Regions from separate parts of the Bacillus sp. CPT56D-587-MTF genome, predicted to be linked through region 1. Evidence: riboswitches for the same ligand, from Rfam matches in the RefSeq annotation. Region 1 holds a riboswitch; each other region holds the start of a gene.
What was found. A riboswitch is a leader RNA that binds a small molecule or an ion and turns the genes downstream of it on or off. The one in region 1 is predicted to bind S-adenosylmethionine.
Positions count from the first base shown of each region.

Region 2: it holds a riboswitch for S-adenosylmethionine, as region 1 does, so the genes downstream of both, mtnW (2,3-diketo-5-methylthiopentyl-1-phosphate enolase) here and AC3WVZ_RS19975 (bifunctional homocysteine S-methyltransferase/methylenetetrahydrofolate reductase) in region 1, are expected to answer to the same signal.
Region 3: it holds a riboswitch for S-adenosylmethionine, as region 1 does, so the genes downstream of both, AC3WVZ_RS28480 (methionine ABC transporter ATP-binding protein) here and AC3WVZ_RS19975 (bifunctional homocysteine S-methyltransferase/methylenetetrahydrofolate reductase) in region 1, are expected to answer to the same signal.
Region 4: it holds a riboswitch for S-adenosylmethionine, as region 1 does, so the genes downstream of both, AC3WVZ_RS13970 (M20 family metallopeptidase) here and AC3WVZ_RS19975 (bifunctional homocysteine S-methyltransferase/methylenetetrahydrofolate reductase) in region 1, are expected to answer to the same signal.

Region 1 covers NZ_JBYTEF010000001.1:3,876,791-3,881,782, forward strand. The annotation lists gene AC3WVZ_RS19975 (bifunctional homocysteine S-methyltransferase/methylenetetrahydrofolate reductase) at 1-1,240, opposite strand, end outside; SAM riboswitch class I at 1,311-1,420, opposite strand; SAM riboswitch class I at 1,624-1,734, shown strand; gene metI (cystathionine gamma-synthase/O-acetylhomoserine thiolyase) at 1,829-2,941, shown strand; gene metC (cystathionine beta-lyase) at 2,938-4,101, shown strand; gene AC3WVZ_RS19990 (cysteine hydrolase family protein) at 4,269-4,781, shown strand.
Region 2 covers NZ_JBYTEF010000001.1:3,666,306-3,671,297, forward strand. The annotation lists gene AC3WVZ_RS18765 (carbon-nitrogen family hydrolase) at 1-823, opposite strand, end outside; gene AC3WVZ_RS18770 (pyridoxal phosphate-dependent aminotransferase) at 838-2,016, shown strand; SAM riboswitch class I at 2,081-2,186, shown strand; gene mtnW (2,3-diketo-5-methylthiopentyl-1-phosphate enolase) at 2,251-3,495, shown strand; gene AC3WVZ_RS18780 (2-hydroxy-3-keto-5-methylthiopentenyl-1-phosphate phosphatase) at 3,492-4,151, shown strand; gene AC3WVZ_RS18785 (methylthioribulose 1-phosphate dehydratase) at 4,148-4,786, shown strand; gene AC3WVZ_RS18790 (1,2-dihydroxy-3-keto-5-methylthiopentene dioxygenase) at 4,764-4,992, shown strand, end outside.
Region 3 covers NZ_JBYTEF010000001.1:5,507,265-5,512,256, reverse strand. The annotation lists gene AC3WVZ_RS28490 (MetQ/NlpA family ABC transporter substrate-binding protein) at 1-15, opposite strand, end outside; gene AC3WVZ_RS28485 (methionine ABC transporter permease) at 37-702, opposite strand; gene AC3WVZ_RS28480 (methionine ABC transporter ATP-binding protein) at 692-1,711, opposite strand; SAM riboswitch class I at 1,835-1,941, opposite strand; partial or broken gene AC3WVZ_RS28475 (cysteine hydrolase family protein) at 2,184-2,749, shown strand; gene pruA (L-glutamate gamma-semialdehyde dehydrogenase) at 3,000-4,547, opposite strand; gene AC3WVZ_RS28465 (TSUP family transporter) at 4,720-4,992, opposite strand, start outside.
Region 4 covers NZ_JBYTEF010000001.1:2,722,886-2,727,877, forward strand. The annotation lists gene AC3WVZ_RS13965 (Lrp/AsnC family transcriptional regulator) at 86-526, shown strand; gene AC3WVZ_RS13970 (M20 family metallopeptidase) at 695-1,900, opposite strand; SAM riboswitch class I at 1,989-2,090, opposite strand; gene AC3WVZ_RS13975 (AAA domain-containing protein) at 2,167-4,476, opposite strand; gene AC3WVZ_RS13980 (VOC family protein) at 4,588-4,980, shown strand.

The DNA of each region.
Region 1 (4,992 bases):
CAGTTAAAGCTAACACTTCTTCCATCCCTAACGCCGATAAACCTAACAAATGAGATTGTAGTCCAATGACGTTATGATCTCTACACGTTAAATGCGTCAATACTGGGATATCATGCTTCGTTAATAACGCACCCATCGCCATATTAGAAACACGAGGCGATGCTAATGAATTATCTGCTAGAGTAATAGCATCTGCTCCCGCTCTTTTTAACGCTCTTGCTCCTTCAAAAAAACGCTGTGTATCTAACGTTTTCGGTGGATCTAATTCCACTACAACTGTCGTTTGTTTTTTCGCTTTCTCTGCTAGAGTGACGTGAGCCTTCGAACGTTTCTCATGCGTATGAACGACTTTCGGCCTTTGAATCGTGTCTTTTTCTATTACAGGGGTAATATTCGCAACAGCGCGCTTCATACTTTGAATATGTTCTGGAGTCGTACCACAACAACCACCCAATAACCGAATACCTTGCTCAATAAATCTCGGTGTCATCGCTTCAAAATAAGCTGGGCTTCCCTCATATACGTAACGTCCATCCACATAATTCGGGAGGCCTGCATTTGGGTATGCTGATAAATAGCCATTTTGAGGAATCGATATCATTTTGAAAGCTTCCGTCATATGAAGCGGCCCTAGTTGACAATTCAATCCAACAACATTTGCACCGTAATCTATAAGTTGCTTTAATATTTCATTGACATCATTTCCATTTTGAGTCGTACCTGCTTCATGTAACGCTAATTGCGCAACAATTGGAATATTCGTTTGCTTACGCAATACTTTAACGGCATGAAGTAATTCAAATTCATCGTAAAAAGTTTCTAATAGTAATCCATCAACCTGTTCTTCTAGTAAAGCCCCTGCCTGTTCAAGTAACATAAACTCTCTTTCCATATCAGTCGTTGTAACAGCTCCGATATGTTTCATACCACCAATTGTTCCTAAAATTGCATTTTTATCTGTCACAGATGCTTTCGCCAGTTTTACTGCCGCTCTATTAATTTCTGTAACTTGATTTTCTAAACCATACATACGTAATTTCGCCTCATTTGCTCCATACGTATTCGTTTGAATTACATCTGCTCCAGCAGCTACATATTGTTTATGAATCGATATAATTAAGTCTGGATCAGATACATTCAATTCTTCAAAGCTACTTTGCAAACCATGTGAATGCAATAACGTCCCAACCGCACCATCACCTATTACAATTCCTTTTGATAATAAATCTAGTAATTTCACGACTCTCCCTCATTTCTATCAATATAAAAACCCCCTCTTCACTTTGAAGAGGGGGACATAATCGTTCCTCCTCTTATTATGCAAAACATTCGTTTTGCAGGTATTAGCACCGTTTCAAACATTTCGTTTGAAGGTTGCCGGGTTTCACAGGGCCTTTCCCTCCACCGCTCTCAATAAGAGTTGTCTTTATTATTTTATTTATGTAGCTAAAAGGAAATGCGTTCCCCTTTTAACAATGTTTGTTAATTTTTTAATAAATTTAGCATGCACAAAAGTAAAAGTCAATGACACTTGCGGAAAAATAAAAATTATTTAAAATAAAGTTGCAATTCAGTTATATTTTATTGTAAAGTTAAAAACATAATAAAAATTTCATACGAACATTCTTATCTAGAGAGGTAGAGGGACTGGCCCTGTGACGCCTCAGCAACCATTAACATTTTGTTAATAAGGTGCTAATTCCAGCAAATTGTGAAAGATTTGACAGATGAGAAGAAGACTCTATTCAAACCGAAAGCCTTCTTCTTAGAAGGCTTTTTTTATTTTATATTCACTTAATGTTTCAATTTAAAAAGGAGGAATTTTCATATGTCAACAATCGAAACAAAACTAGCACAAATCGGAAATCGCAGTGAAACTACAACCGGAACGGTTAATCCACCAGTTTATTTCTCAACCGCTTATCGTCACGAAGGAATTGGTAAATCTACTGGCTTTGACTATTCACGAACTGGCAATCCAACTCGAGGTCTTTTAGAACAGGCGATCGCAGACTTAGAATATGGCGAACAAGGTTATGCCTGTAGTTCAGGGATGGCGGCTGTTCTCCTCGTCCTTTCTCTATTCCGCTCTGGAGACGAACTTATTGTATCTGAAGATTTATACGGGGGAACGTATCGATTATTTTCTGAGCATGAAAAAAAGTGGAATGTTCGATGTAGATACGTAAATACACAGTCTATTAAACAAATTGAGCAAGCTATCACAACTGAAACGAAGGCTATTTTCATAGAAACTCCAACTAATCCATTAATGCAAGTTACTGATATTGCTGCTGTCGCAACTGTAGCGAAAAGGAACGGACTACTCCTTATTGTAGACAACACTTTCTACACACCTTATATACAGCAACCATTAACAGAAGGTGCTGACATTGTACTTCATAGCGCAACGAAATATTTAGGGGGACATAACGATGTACTAAGCGGGCTTGTCGTTGCAAAAGGAAAGGAACTTTGCGAGGAAATCGCTCATTATCATAATGCATCAGGTGCAGTTTTAAGCCCATTTGACTCATGGTTATTAATTCGCGGTATGAAAACGTTAGCGCTTCGCATGAGGCAACATGAAGAAAATGCGAAAGCAGTTGTTGCGTATTTAAATGATGAAGACGGGGTGACAGATGTATTTTATCCAGGAAGAGGCGGCATGATCTCATTCCGCCTTAAAGATGAAGCTTGGATTAATCCATTCTTACAATCTTTATCCTTAATTACATTTGCCGAAAGTCTTGGTGGTGTAGAAAGTTTAATGACTTATCCAGCAACGCAAACACATGCTGATATTCCTGAAGAAATTAGAACAGCAAACGGCGTATGCAATCGTCTTCTTCGATTCTCAGTTGGCATTGAAAATAGTAACGATTTAATTCAAGACTTAAAGCAAGCAATTAAACTCGTAAAAGAAGGTGTAAGAATATGAGCTATTCTATAGATACACTCTTACTACACAACCAATATAAACACGACTCGCAAACAGGCGCTGTGAACGTTCCTATTTATAACACATCAACTTTTCACCAGTTTGATGTAGATACGTTCGGAAAATATGACTATAGCAGGTCAGGAAATCCAACTCGTGAAGCTCTTGAAGATATCATTGCTTTATTAGAAGGCGGAACAAAAGGATTCGCCTTTGCATCAGGCATTGCAGCGATTTCCACTGCATTCCTCCTTCTTTCACAAGGTGATCACGTACTCATTTCAGAAGATGTGTACGGAGGCACTTACCGAGTGATAACTGAGGTACTCTCCCGTTACGGTGTTTCACATACATTTGTTGATATGACCAATTTAGAAGAAATAAAACAAAACATTAAACCAAATACAAAGCTCTTTTATGTAGAAACACCTTCTAACCCACTTTTAAAAGTGACAGATATTCGCGAGGTTTCTAAACTCGCAAAATCTATTGGGGCTCTTACTTTTGTTGATAATACATTTTTGACACCACTATTCCAAAAACCACTTGAACTTGGAGCTGATGTCGTTCTTCATAGTGCTACAAAATTTATTGCTGGTCATAGTGATGTTACTGCCGGATTAGCAGTAGTAAAAGATTCAGAACTCGCTCAAAAGCTTGGATTTTTACAAAATGCATTCGGTGCTATTTTAGGACCTCAAGATTGTTCTCTCGTACTTCGCGGTCTAAAAACATTGCATGTACGCCTCGAACATTCAGCTAAAAATGCCAATAAAATCGCACATTATTTACAAGAGCACTCTAAAGTAAAAAATGTCTATTATCCGGGATTACAAACTCATCTCGGATTTGATATTCAACAATCTCAAGCAACATCAGCTGGAGCGGTCTTATCGTTTACTTTGCAGTCAGAAGATGCACTCCGCAAATTTTTATCAAAAGTAAAATTGCCTGTTTTTGCAGTTAGTTTAGGAGCTGTAGAGTCAATTCTTTCTTATCCAGCAAAAATGTCACATGCAGCACTGTCGCAAGAAGCTCGTGATAAAAGAGGAATCTCTAATTCATTACTTCGGTTATCAGTCGGTCTTGAAAATGTTAACGATTTAATATCCGATTTTGAAAATGCCCTTTCTTATGTAGAAGAACCTGTAAATGCATAGAGAAAAAGAAGATATGAGATTAGGTTTTCATATCTTCTTTTTATGCGGTTTAGCTATATTCATTTGAATTTCTTCTTTTCTTATAGTCCATAAAAAATAAAAGTATATCATCTATTTCTAAATAATGGATTAATTGATATATTAAGAAATAAAAAGGGGTGAAAATAATGGATACTTGTGCAGATATTTTAATCGTTATCGATTTACAAAATGGCGTATGTTATAGCGAGGAGCATTTATTTGATTTACAGAACTTACTAAAAAAAGTAAATAAAAGAATTTCTTCATATAGAAAATTAAATAAACCAATCCTTTTTGTTCAACATTGTGATGATGATTTAGTACCCGAGAAAGAACTTTGGGCTATTCATACCGATCTAGATGTTCAAGAACAAGATTTTTTTGTAAGAAAAACACATGCAAATTCATTTTATAAAACAAACTTAAAAGAAATTTTAGATCAATTATCTGTAAATCGCATTGAATTTTGTGGCGCCCAAACAGAGTACTGTATGGATGCAACGATTAAGTTTGCCCACGGACTAGGATACGAAAACTTTATGGGACAGAAAACAACCTCTACGTTGAATAATCCTTTTATGTCCGCAAAAGAGACAATTGATTTTTATGAGAACATATGGAATCACAGATTTTTAACGTTGCTAAAAGATGAATTTTAGAATAAATGACTAATGACTTGATCATCCTAAGATTTATCAGCCGTAATCAAATATTTCATTATCACCATAAAGAAGCGAATGACATTCAGCTTCTTTTCTTTTAACCTGTTTTATATTCTATATATATCATTATAATTCCTTTGTCATATTATTTTAAAAATTTAGTATATTCATTTGAAAGAATAAGAAAATCATGATAAAATTGTGTTAC
Region 2 (4,992 bases), 210 kb from region 1:
TTCCTTTACGTACTTCTTTAATTTTCTCGAATTCAAGCTCTCCAAATAAAATTGATTCCTCTTCATTCGCCTCTACTACAACTTCACCCCAAGGATCCACAATTAAAGAATGACCTGCAAACACATTATTCGGATCCTTCCCTGCTCTATTACACGCAACAACATAACACTGATTTTCAACTGCTCTTGCTTGCAATAGCAAACGCCAATGTGCTAAACGAACTAATGGCCATTCAGCTACAACAAATAATACTTTTGCCCCTTTAGCAGTATGAACACGCATCCACTCTGGAAAACGAATATCATAACAAATTGTTCCAGCGCATTCAACATCATCTAGCTTAAATTCGCCCGTACCATTACCAGCTATTAAATATTTATGTTCATCCATAAGCTGAAATAAATGTACTTTACTATATTCGTTGACTAACTGTCCTTCATTATTTACAACATACATCGTATTTGTAACGCCTTGCTCTGTTTGCTTTGCTATGGACCCACCAACAATATGTACATCATATCGCTTCGCCCATTCTATTAACTTTTCTTTCGTTTCCACTCCATCCCTATCTGCAATTTCAGAAAGTCTCGTTAAATCATATCCTGTTGTCCATAGTTCTGGTAAGACGATAACATCTGGCCTTTCCTTCATAGCTTCACTTATTTTATTTTTAGCATTCTCAATATTTTTTTCTACATCTCCAAAAACAATATCCATTTGAATACATGCGACTTTCATTTTTTCAGCCCCATTCTTATTTTTCTCTTTACAAAATACTGGAAAGATTATATCATTTGTCACTAGAATTGTAACAACTTTCAAAAGAGGTGGAAAGTATGAAATTATTTCAACCTTCTGAGATAGTAACATCATTGCCAACACAATTTTTCGCTTCACTTGTTGCAAAAGTTAACAAAGTCGTTGCAGCTGGTCACGATGTTATTAATCTAGGTCAAGGTAATCCAGATCAACCAACACCGCAGCATATCGTAAAAGCTTTACAAGATGCTGCCGAAAAGACCATTCATCATAAATATCCGCCATTTCGCGGACATGAAAGCTTAAAGGAAGCCGTGGCTACATTCTATAAACGTGAATATGGCGTCGAATTAAACCCAAAAACTGAAGTTGCTATTTTGTTTGGTGGGAAGGCTGGACTAGTAGAATTACCGATTTGTTTTACAAATCCTGGTGATACGATTCTCGTTCCGGATCCAGGTTATCCAGATTATTTATCAGGGGTTGCTTTAGCAAAAGCACACTTTGAAAGAATGCCACTTATTGCAGAAAATAACTTTTTACCAGATTATACGAACATTGATGCCTCTATTGCAGAGCGTGCAAAATTAATGTTTTTAAACTATCCAAATAATCCTACCGGTGCTACTGCATCAAAAGATTTTTTTGATGAAACCATTCACTTTGCTAATAAACATAATATATTAGTTGTTCACGATTTTGCTTATGGCGCTATCGGATTTGATGGTCAAAAACCTGTTAGTTTCTTGCAAGCAGATGGTGCGAAAGATATAGGAATTGAAATTTACACATTATCAAAAACTTTCAATATGGCTGGCTGGCGCATCGCTTTTGCTGTAGGGAATGAAAGTGTGATTGAAACAATTAACCTATTACAAGATCATATGTATGTTAGTATATTCGGTGCAGTTCAAGATGCCGCTCGAGAAGCGCTATTAAGTTCACATTCTTGTGTAATAGACCTTGTAAATAGTTACGAATCTCGAAGAAACGCTCTTATTTCAGCCTGTCACTCAATTGGTTGGAATGTAGACATTCCAACAGGATCGTTCTTTGCATGGCTTCCCGTTCCAAAAGGATACACCTCTGAGCAATTTTCTGATATTTTACTAGAAAAAGCACATGTCGCAGTTGCTCCTGGTGTCGGATTTGGTGAGCATGGCGAAGGGTATGTCCGTGTTGGTCTCTTGCATACAGAAGATAGATTACGAGAAGCCATTAATCGAATTGATAAATTAAATTTTTTCAAAAAGTAATTGACAACACGAAAAATATCTGACAAAATTCAGTTATCTTAAAAATTTAAACATTTCTAAATACTTCTTATCAAGAGCAGGTGGAGGGACGAGCCCGACGAAACCCGGCAACCGATCTACAATTGTAGACACGGTGCTAATTCTCGCAGCATTACGCTGACAGATAAGGAGCTGGTTGTAAAAAAACCTCTCCTTAGCTGAGAGGTTTTTTTATTTAACTAGGAGGTTATAACAATGAGCGGAATTATAGCGACGTATTTAATCCATGATGATTCACATAACTTAGAAAAAAAAGCTGAGCAAATTGCACTCGGTTTAACAATTGGCTCTTGGACTCATTTGCCACACTTATTGCAAGAACAATTAAAGCAGCATAAAGGCAACGTCATTCATGTTGAGGAATTAGCTGAACATGAACATACCAATTCGTATTTACGTAAAAAAGTAAAACGCGGAATTATTAAAATCGAATATCCGCTATTAAACTTCAGTCCAGATTTACCAGCGATTTTAACGACTACATTTGGAAAGCTATCACTTGATGGCGAAGTAAAATTAATTGACTTAACTTTTTCAGACGAGTTAAAAAAACATTTTCCTGGTCCAAAATTCGGGATAGATGGTATTCGAAATCTTTTACAAGTGCATGATCGTCCCCTTTTAATGAGTATTTTTAAAGGAATGATTGGACGAAACATTGGGTATTTAAAAACGCAATTACGCGATCAAGCAATTGGTGGTGTAGATATAGTAAAAGATGATGAAATATTATTTGAAAATGCATTAACACCACTTACGAAACGCATTGTATCTGGAAAAGAAGTTTTACAATCCGTATATGAAACATACGGACATAAAACGTTATATGCCGTAAATTTAACAGGACGAACTTTTGATTTAAAAGAAAATGCTAAACGTGCAGTGCAAGCTGGAGCTGATATTCTATTATTTAACGTATTTGCTTACGGACTAGATGTACTACAATCACTTGCAGAAGATGATGAAATCCCAGTTCCTATTATGGCACATCCTGCTGTAAGTGGTGCTTATTCAGCATCCAAGTTATATGGAGTTTCATCTCCATTATTACTTGGAAAGCTACTACGTTATGCTGGGGCTGACTTTTCATTATTCCCATCTCCATACGGAAGTGTTGCGCTAGAAAAAGAGGAGGCTCTTGCTATCTCAAAATATTTAACTGAAGACGATGCATCTTTCAAGAAGAGCTTTTCTGTTCCGTCTGCTGGTATTCATCCTGGTTTCGTTCCCTTTATTGTACGAGATTTCGGTAAAGATGTTGTTATTAATGCTGGCGGCGGGATACACGGACATCCAAATGGAGCGCAAGGCGGCGGTAAAGCTTTCCGTACTGCAATTGATGCTACTTTGCAAAATAAACCACTCCATGAAGTAGACGACATAAATTTGCATAGTGCACTACAAATATGGGGAAATCCCTCTTATGAGGTGAAATTATGAGTATTCAAGTATTTTGTGATTTCGATGGCACGATTACAAATAATGATAACATTATGTCCATTATGGAAAAATTCGCACCACCAGAAGCCGAAGAAGTAAAGAATAAAATTTTATCACAAGAACTATCCATTCAAGAAGGTGTTTCTCAATTATTTCAATTAATACCTACTAATCTGCACGATGATATTATTCAATTTTTAATAGAAACTGCTGAAATCCGTAGTGGTTTTCATGAGTTTATACAATTCGTAAAGGAAAATAACATTTCTTTTTACGTGATATCAGGTGGAATGGATTTCTTCGTCTATCCACTCTTACAAGGAATCATTCCAAAAGAGCAAATTTATTGTAATGAAACAGACTTTTCAGCAGAGTTTATTACAGTTAAATGGCCTCATTCTTGTGATGATCATTGTCAAAATCATTGCGGATTATGTAAATCATCATTAATCCGTAAATTAAGTGATACAGATGACTTTCATATTGTAATTGGAGATTCTATTACTGATTTACAAGCCGCGAAACAAGCTGATAAAGTATTCGCTCGCGATTTTCTTATTACAAAGTGTGAAGAAAATCATATTGCTTATACACCGTTTGAAACATTTCAAGATGTGCAAGCTGAATTAAAACTTTTGTTGGAGGTGAAGGCATGAAACAACTTTTTCGTCAATGGTATGACTTAAGCGAGATAAAAAAAGAGTTAACAACACGAAATTGGTTCCCAGCAACAAGTGGTAATATTTCTATAAAGGTTAGTCATGAACCACTTACTTTTCTTATTACGGCAAGCGGTAAAGATAAAACAAAAACCACTCCAGATGATTTTCTATTAGTAGATCATGTAGGAGTTCCCGTTTTAGAGACTGAATTACGCCCTTCAGCAGAAACAATATTGCATACACACATTTATAACAATACGAATGCCGGTTGCGTACTTCATGTTCATACAACCGATAATAATGTCATCACAAATTTATATAGTGATGCAGTCACCCTTCAAAATCAAGAAATTATTAAAGCTCTCGATATTTGGGAAGAAGGTGCAACCATTCACATTCCTATTATCGAAAACCATGCCCATATCCCAACACTTGGAGAAAACTTCCGAAAGCATATACAAGGAGATTCGGGTGCAGTATTAATCCGTAACCACGGTATTACCGTATGGGGCCGAGATAGCTTTGATGCAAAGAAGAGATTAGAAGCTTATGAGTTTTTATTCCAATTTCATATAAAACTATTATCAATTCAAGGAGGCGTTTCTAATGGCGCAAATTCGTATTCATGAAGTAAATACTCGTATTGAAAATGAAGTGGAAGTATCTAAATTTCTACAAGAGGAAGGCGTTTTATATGAGAAATGGAATATTTCTAAACTTCCTACTCATTTAAATGAAAATTATTCGTTAACAGATGAAAACAAAGCTGAAATATTAGCTATTTTTTCAAAAGAAATCGCTGATGTTTCAGCACGTCGAGGTTATAAAGCACATG
Region 3 (4,992 bases), 1.6 Mb from region 1:
TAAAATTTTCTTCATTTTCTTTTCCTCTCTTCCTTTTTATGATCTGCGTAACAAGACTTTCGCAAAGTAATTCCCTAAATTTTGAGCTATCTGTACGAGAATAATAAGTAACACGACCGTTACGAACATAACTGATGTATCAAAACGTTGATAACCATATGTCATTGCTAAATCACCAAGACCGCCACCACCGACAAGCCCAGCAACTGCAGAAAATTCAATTAAACCAACTGTCATAAATGTGACACCTAAGATTAATGGCGCTAACGCTTCTGGTACAAGGATTTCAAAAACAATTCTAATTGGCGAGGCGCCCATTGCTTGCGCTGCTTCAATTACTCCTTTCGGAACGGAAACAAGGTTTGTTTCAACCATTCTAGCAATACCAATTGATGCGACTAACGTCATCGGGAAAATTGCTGCTGCTGTTCCAATCGTCGTTCCGATAACACTTCTCGTTAGTGGACTTAACGCTACTAAAAAGATAATGAATGGTACCGGACGAATTGTATTAATTATGATGTTAAGAATAGAAAAGACCCATTTATTTTCTAAAAAGTTTCCTTTTCTCGTTACATATAAAAGTAAACCTAGAGGTATACCAAGAATTGTAGCAAATATAAGGATTACAATTACCATTAAGAGGGTATCCCCCGTCGCATCTAGTATGCGCGGCCAAAATATACTCCAATCAACTCGCATGAGCTTCTACCTCCTTCAGCTGCACTTGCAGTCTTAGATGTTGTAATGCTTTTTGAATTTCCCTCTGCTCCCCTTGCAACTCTACAAGAAGATTTCCAAATAGCACATTTTGAAGTTCAATAATATTTCCGTACAGTACATTTACATCGACGTTATAGTTTTTTGCGATATATGATAGTACCGGCTGTCCTGTCTCCTCACCAGTAAATGTTAGACGATAAATTTGACCACCATTTTGAATTTTCGCTAGAACACTTTCCGGTAAATGATCATTAATGACAGAACGTACAAAGTTTTGAGTCGTCTTTGTTTTTGGTTGCGTGAAAACATCAAACAGTTTTCCTTCTTCAATAACTTTTCCCTTCTCCATTACAGCTACACGGTGACAAATTTCTTTCACAACATGCATTTCATGTGTAATAAGAAGAATTGTTAAATTGTATTCTCTATTTACTTTCTTTAATAAGTTTAGAATTTCTGTCGTTGTTTCTGGATCTAAGGCTGATGTTGCCTCATCACATATAAGAATATCTGGCGATGTCGCAAGTGCTCTAGCAATGCCCACACGCTGCTTTTGTCCACCTGATAGCTGCTCTGGGTAATAGTTTGCTTTATCTTCTAACCCTACAAACTTCAGCAGTTCATTTACTCTTTCTTTTATCTCATTCTTTGGTACTTTCGCTAACTTTAATGGATAAGCAATATTTCCAAATACTGTTCTTGAATTAAATAAATTAAAACTTTGGAAAATAATTCCGATTCTTTGTCTCAGTTTACGTAATTCTTTCGTCGATAATGATGTAATATCTTTATCATCTATTGAAATCGTTCCTGCCGTCGGTCTCTCTAACATATTTACTAAGCGTAATAACGTACTCTTTCCAGCGCCACTAAAACCAATAATGCCAAAAATTTCGCCTTTCTCAACTGATAATGTTACATCCTCCACCGCATGAACAGATTGCCCAGCTGATTCATACACTTTACTTACATTGTTAAAAGAAATCATTTTTTCCCCTCCTATATGCTGTAAAAACTTGAAGCAGAGCTTTCGAGGTAAAATAAAAAGTGCTCTCCTTCTTATCAACCATAAAGATAAGAAGGAGAGCACTTATATGTACTCGTTCACATCTTCTCATCTTCCAAGCCTTTATATGGCTTGCTGGAGTTAGCACGGTATTAAAAAAACCCGTTGCTGAGGTATCGTAGGGCCAGTCCCTCCACCTCTCTGGATAAGAATGTATCGATTTAATTGTCGTTTAATTAATTCTCATTATAGAACTCAGAATAATAAGAGTCAATACATTTTTTAGAAAAATATTAATTATTCCTTTATTAAAATTTTCAGATGAAAATTCATGAGAAAATAGTAACTTTCAAGGTTATTTAAAATTCTTCTTCCTCATATTTTTAAACAGGAGAATCTTCTCTACGAATTGAATAAATTTATTTGAATATGAAACTCGGAGGAAGATAAATATATGAAAACAGCTCTTTTACTCATCGATATTCAAAACGATTATTTTCCAAATGGAAAGATGGAATTGCGTAATCCAGTAGAAGCAAGCGAATATGCTAATCAGTTATTACAACACTTTAGAACAAACAGCGAACCTATTTTTCATATCCAACACGTAGCTATAAAAGATGACGCTACTTTTTTCCTACCTAATACAGAAGGTGTACATATTCACGAAAGCGTACGTCCACTTAGAGAAGAAACAGTTATAGTCAAACATTATCCAAATAGCTTCCGAGAAACTAATCTTCTAGAGCAATTAAAACGTTTAAATATTGAACATGTCGTTGTATGTGGGATGATGACTCATATGTGTATCGATGCTACAGTAAGGGCTGCATTCGATTTTGGCTTTCAATGTACCGTTATACATGATGCTTGTGCTACAAAAGACCTGTCTTTTAAGAACGCTACTATACCAGCTGTTTACATTCACAATACAATTTTAGCTAGTTTAAATGGCGTATATGCAAATGTAATAAGCACGCAAGAATTTTTAGCTACATAAAAAAACACTCCTTTCAGTGAGCAAAACCGAAAGGAGTGTTCCTTGTCGAACCATAGATTTTCTTTCAAATTGTATTATACAGGAAATTCTCAAAATGAATACTAAAAAATATGACTAATAAGTCAACTTTTCTCATCATTTTATTTCTGTTCACATGTTTATCCCGCTATTAATAGGTTTTAGCTCATTCCCTTCGAACGATGGTAATATATAGGATTTCAATTTTAAAAGGAGCTCTTCACATTCTGTGAAGAGCTCCTCTACTATTTCTTATAAAGTTTCAGAAGTAGTTTTTGCTTGCATGTGAAGTGCTAAGTAATCAGGTCCACCAGCTTTAGAGTCTGTACCAGACATGTTAAAGCCACCGAATGGTTGGTAACCTACGATTGCACCAGTACATCCACGGTTGAAGTATAAGTTACCAACGTGGAAGTCTTCGCGTGCTTTTTCAATATGGTCACGGTTGTTAGTAATAACAGCACCTGTTAAACCGTATTCCGTATTATTTGCAATTGCAAGTGCATGATCGAAGTCTTTCGCTTTACAGAATGCTACTACTGGTCCGAAGATTTCTTCTTTCATTAAGCGAGCATCTTCTGCAACGTCAGCAACGATTGTTGGTTGGATGAACCAGCCTTTTGAATCGTCTCCTTCGCCACCTGCTAAGATTCTACCTTCTTCTTTACCAATTGCAACATAGCTCATTACTTTATCGAATGCAGCTTGGTCATTAACAGGACCCATGTTTGTACCTAATACTGCTGGGTTAGCAACTGTTAATTCTTTTGTTAATTCAACAGCACGATTTAATACATGATCATATACATCTTCATGGATTACTGCACGAGAACATGCAGAACATTTTTGTCCTGAGAATCCGAATGCTGATGCAACGATAGACTTAGCTGCTAATTCAAGATCTGCTTCTTTATCAACAACGATTGTATCTTTACCGCCCATTTCAGCGATAACACGTTTTAACCAAATTTGTCCTGGGTTTACTTTCGCTGCACGCTCATAGATGCGGATACCTACATCACGAGATCCCGTGAAGCTTACGAAACGTGTACGAGGATGATCTACTAAGTAGTCACCAACTTCAGAACCGTTACCTGGAACGAAGTTTACTACGCCAGCTGGTAAGCCAGCTTCTTCTAATACTTCCATAAATTTCGCTGCTACTACAGGAGTTGTACTAGCTGGTTTTAGTAATACTGTGTTACCAGAAACTAAAGCAGCTGTTGTCATACCTGCCATAATTGCGAATGGGAAGTTCCAAGGAGAAATGATAACACCTACTCCTAATGGAATGTAAGAGAAACGATTATATTCAATTGGACGGCTTTCTACTGGAATACCGTCTTTTAATTTTAACATTTGACGACCATAATATTCCATAAAGTCGATTGCTTCTGCTGTATCAGCATCTGCCTCATTCCATGGCTTACCTGCTTCTTTTACAAGAATAGCAGAGAATTCATGTTTTCTGCGACGAACGATTGCTGCAGCACGGAATAAAATGTCTGCACGCATTTCTGGCTTTGATTTTCTCCAAGTTTGGAATGTTTCATCCGCTACTTGCATTGCTTTTTCAGCTAACTCACGGCTTGCTTTTGAAACACGACCAACAAGTTCCTCTTTATTTGCAGGGTTTACAGAAACAATTTTGTCTTCTGTAGTGATTTTTTCTCCCCCAATAATTAATGGATAGTCTTGTCCAAGATAAGATTCTACTTTCTTTAAACCTTCTTCAAACGCTAATTTGTTAGCCTCCACTGAAAAATCTGTAAATGGCTCATGTTTGTATGCTACTACCATTTTTTTTAGCCTCCCCTTAGAAAAACGTTTACATTTTACAACATTATTCTACACGATAATTTAGATTTATTCAAATATTCCTAGACTTATATTTTAAAAATTAATAAATTTTTAAAATATAATAAATTTTTAAAATATAATAAAAAAAAGAGATTCATACATGCGTATGAATCTACAAAATATGAGTATATTCCAAAACATTTTTCCCGATCAATAATATAGTAACTAATAAAAATAAAGTTCTTACATATCCAACACCTTTTTGAACCGCAAACTTCGATCCAAAATAAGCACCTAAGATCATTGATAATCCCATGATAATACCGTATTCAAAATGAATTATATCTAAAAATAAAAAAGTAATTAAAGATACAATATTACTAACAAAGTTCAAAAGTTTTCCAGATGCTGCCGCTTGAATAAAATCCAAGCCAATTAATAAAAA
Region 4 (4,992 bases), 1.2 Mb from region 1:
TTATAGGTAATTTAGTTCGTTCACTTATGATATTATAGTTATAATTTATGATTCACTTTAGAAAACAAAATAAGGAGGCTACACAATGCAAAACACAGTAAAACTGGATGAAATCGATCATAAAATTATGAACTTGTTGTATGAAAATGCGAGAATTTCCGTTTCAGAAATAGGACGAATTATATCCATGACGCAACCTGCTGTAAAAGAGCGTATTAATAAACTTGAAGATCAAGGAGTTATAGCGGCTTATCGAACGAAATTTGAGCCTGCAAAAATTAATAAAAACATTCAAGCATTCATCATGTTTAAAACGAGCCAATGCTCTGATTTTATTCAATTTTGTAATGCCGCTCCTGAAGTAACAGATTTATATCGAATTAGTGGGGAGTTTAATTATATGATAAAGGTCATGAGCGATTCGATGGATTCTCTCGCTACATTTTTAGACTCCTTAATGCAATTTGGCTTGTCATCTCCTTTAATTGTTTTAAAGAGTGAGTTTGAGGAGAAATTGTCGTTCTAACAAAGGGATACGTATTATCCTCCGCTAACAGTACAAGCTTTTCCTTTATGAGAAAATCCAACAGAATCAATGATTAGTAACAAAAAAAAGAACATTGATTTTCAATGTTCTTTTTTATATCTCTACTTATTAATTAGATCTCTATTCGAAAAAAGTACCTTAATCCCCTTACCCTTGATTCCTCTGCGCCTCTCTAAACTCCTCCTTCACCTTCTCTAACAACCCTTCTTCCGTAATTAATCGATACGCCGTATTTGCTAATGCTTTTGCCGATGTAATTAATGCTTTATCTCCAAGTTCTGAACGTGCTGCTTCTCTAAATTCATTCGTATGTGCAATTAAATCATCTGGTCCGATTTTAATGTACGGATGAATTGTCGGTACGACTTGACTTACGTTTCCTGCGTCGGTTGAACCGATTCCTACTCTTTCTGTACGATTTACATCTTCACCTAATAGTTCTAGTTCTTCCGCTACAATATCGTTATATGTTTTTGTTACGAGTAATTCATCGATTTCATTTTGGAATTGATGGATTTTTACTTTCGCACCTGTTGCTAACGCTGCTCCCTCAGCAATATTTTTTACTTTTTCTGTTACTTCTGCACATCTTTTTCGCGTTGCTGCACGGATGAAGAACCTTGCTGCAGCGTAGTCAGGAATAATGTTAGGTGCTTTTCCTCCTTCTGTAATGACGCCATGAATTCTCACGTCTGACGGAAGTTGTTGGCGAAGTGCATTAATACCGTTATAGAGCTGAATAACCGCATCTAATGCGTTAATCCCTTCTTCTGGCGAAGCTGCAGCGTGAGCTGTTTTTCCGTAAAAATGAAAATCAAGTGGATCGACTGCTAGTGAAGGACTCGTTGTCGCTGTTTTTCCGCTCGGATGAATCATAAGCGCCGCATCAATGTCTTTAAATAAACCTGCCTTTACATAACTTGATTTCGCGCTACCATTTGGCCCGCCTTCTTCTGCTGGCGTACCAAACACGACAACTTCTCCGCCAATTTCTTCAAGTGTTTCTGATAATGCAATTGCTGCTGCAACACTAATTGTGCCGATTAAATTGTGACCACACGCATGACCGAGTCCTGGTAAAGCGTCGTACTCCGCTAAAAATGCAATTGCCGGTCCTTGTTTTCCAGAGCTTTTTCGCGCGATAAATCCCGTTTCATGTCCAGCTATATTGTGCTGTAACTGAAACCCTGCACTACCTAGTAATAAACTTAACGTTCTTGATGCGTAAAACTCTTGGTTTCCAATCTCCGGATTCGCATGAATATCATGACTTGTTTCTATGTACTTTTCCTTATTTCTTTCGATACTCTCTTCAATTGTTTTTCTTTGTGACGCTACTCCTGTCGCTCCCATTGTTCTTCCTCCTTTTATTTTCACGTAAAAAAGCCTCTTTCTAAAAGATAGAAAGAGGCTTCTGTATATACAGTCAAAATGAGCTTCTTTCTTATCTTTCAAGTTACCTTGCTGGAATTGGCACAGTATTCATAACGAATCCGCTGCCGAGGTATCATAGGGCCAGTCCCTCCACCTCTCGTGATAAGAATTTTCATAAAATTATATTAAATTATTTTTTATTCTAAGTTCATTCCAAGTAAAAGTCAAGGAATTCCTATCCGAATTTACCGAATATCTAAAAATCCTTTTAATACACCAATTGTCTCAGGTGCTTGCAGTCTTGCACATACGTACGGAAATTCCGTACTACCTTCAAACATCATTTGAGATGTAAGCGGTGCGCCTGCCCAGAAGATTTCATCATCGATTACTAGGAACGGGAATGCTTTATTTTGTCTTTGTAACTTTACATTTTTCAGTGGAACTGGTCCGTCACTATACACTGTTATTTGCGCATTTGTACGCATTAACGCTTGCCATACTCGCTTATCCACTTGTTTTGTACTTGGAAGTGAAATAATAATTTTTCGTTTTGCTGCTAAAATATCTTTTAATAGCCCTTTCGGCTCTTCAAGATTCATTTCCATAAACCAGCGTAAACGTTTCGAAATTTTCCGTTCCCACAATTGTCTTGATGTCGTGCGATCATACACATCTCCGTGACGTTCTATATGAGCTGTTAATTGTGATAACGCTTGTTTTCTCGAAAGGTTTTTACGCATATAATGGCAATCTGATAATTGAATGAACTTCCCTCTCGCCCTTGTCACTGCTACATTGACGAGGCGATGGTTTTTGTGATCAAAGAATAATACACCAGGTCGTTCTTGCGGATAACTATCCACCGTATCAAAAATCATCATATCTCTTTCAGAACCTTGGAACTTATGAACTGTCGCCGCTAAAACTGGTATGTTTTGATATTTCGTTCTCTGCAACATTTCTCTAATACACGTCGATAAAAAGCGTGACTGCGCCCTGTAAGGTGTCACAATACCAATTGATTGAACACCGTCTAACAATCCGATTAACATCATTTGCATTGCTACTAAACCAGACATAATGTTAAAACGTGAACCAGAAGCAGCATCTTTTAACGAAAAAGCTCCCATTTGGCTCGTATCAAATAAAACACTCGCTTCATTTGCAAACGGCTGCAATTGCGCAAGTTCTTTACGCTCTGAAACAGACGGATGATCGTATACTCTATTTTTATAAATAAACGAATTCGTAAACTTCGATATATCCGCATGCATACGTCTTTGTTCCTGCAACATAAATAGGTTTGGGTGTGCTTCTGATTTATTAACAGACTCCACAATCCCAGCATGGTAAAACATATCTTCCCCAAGCCATTTGCGAACGAGTTCATGATTTGCCATCGCAATTGGAGGTAACTGTAAAAAGTCACCGCAAACGACGATACGTTTTCCAAGTGAAGCAGCTAATGCAATTTGCGGAACGAACGCCATACTCACCTCATCTACGACAACTAAATCAAATGTACGCTCATAAATTAGCGCATCAATGGCACATTTCGATAAAGTTGCGCCGATTACTTTTGCATTTTCAATATATTCTTTTTCTACTTCTTTAATTTTAGCCTTTTGCTTTCGAAGATCACTTTCAATCTCCTGCATACGCTTCTTATCAGAGGACGTTGCCTTATACGATAAGATTTTTTCACGAAGCTCTTGGCGTGTCTCTTCTAAATAGAGTCTTTCCTCACCCCATGATTCGTTCGTCGTTTCAACTAACTTAGATGCAAGTAACGTTTCATGATTTCGTATATGTTCATGTTGACTATAACCGTAACGAACAATTTCGCCAGGCGTCCATTTCTTTTTCTTCTCAATTTGCTTCGTTACTTCACTCATTAATACGTCTACTGCCGCATTACTATGAGCTAACACAAGTACCGATTTTCCTTTTTGATAATGGGCCGAAATAATACGTGATAAATTGTAAGACTTCCCTGTTCCCGGCGGTCCCCATACGTACGTTGTCGGATTATAAAACGCGCGATATGCCAGTTCATTTTTTGGATTTTTCATCTTCTCAATATGTTTCGGGCTGCTCGTCCCATCAACAAGACGCTTTATACGATTACGTTTCAGCTTATCTTTACGCGCTTCTTTCAATCGCTCTTGCAGTTGCTCTAAAAGTTGCCACGGTTCACTGTATAAAACCGCTTCTCTTATTTCACCTTGTATATAATCATTTAATTTCAGTTCTATTTCTAATCCATGTACAGATAATACTTCTCCTGTCGCTTCCTCACCATCGAACTCAATTCGAATCGGTGAACCTTCAGGTAAGCTTACTTCCGAAATAAGCTGAAATACGTATACTGTACTTTCATAATCTGTATATAAAAAACGACCATTCATGATAGAAATTTTACTACCACCTATCGTTTTCCAATGTTTAATTTCATATGCTAATGCATAATGCCACTCTTTCATCGTTTCCGATAATGAAGGAATTTGAGTAGTTGTATTCATCGTATAATCTCCTTCCTTCTCCCCAAACATACTTTCTCACTATACCATATAACACGCTAAAATTTGTAAGGTTTTTATCTTGCTTATTTTCTTAATTTTCAATAATATATTGTATATAATTTTCAGAAAGAAGGAATCTACATGCCAGTTAGAAGAATAGAACACGTTGGACTTATGGTTGCAAACTTAGAAGCATCTATCTCATTTTATGAAGAAGTAGTCGGCTTACAGCTCCTTAAACGTATGGGGCACCCGAACCCAGGCTTAAAACTCGCTTTTTTAGGTGTGGAAGAATCGAAGGAAACGATACTCGAACTCATTGAAGGTTATAACTCTTCTCTTCCGGCAGAAGGAAAAGTACATCACATTTGCTTTAAGGTAGATTCATTAGAGGATGAAATTGAAAGAATACAAAAACACGGCGTAACCTTTTTACTAGGAGAAGAGATCGAAACATTACCAGATGGAACACGTTACATATTCTTCGCGGGCCCTGATGGAGAGTGGATTGAGTTTTTTGAGACGGAGAGATAAAGTGAAACTTTA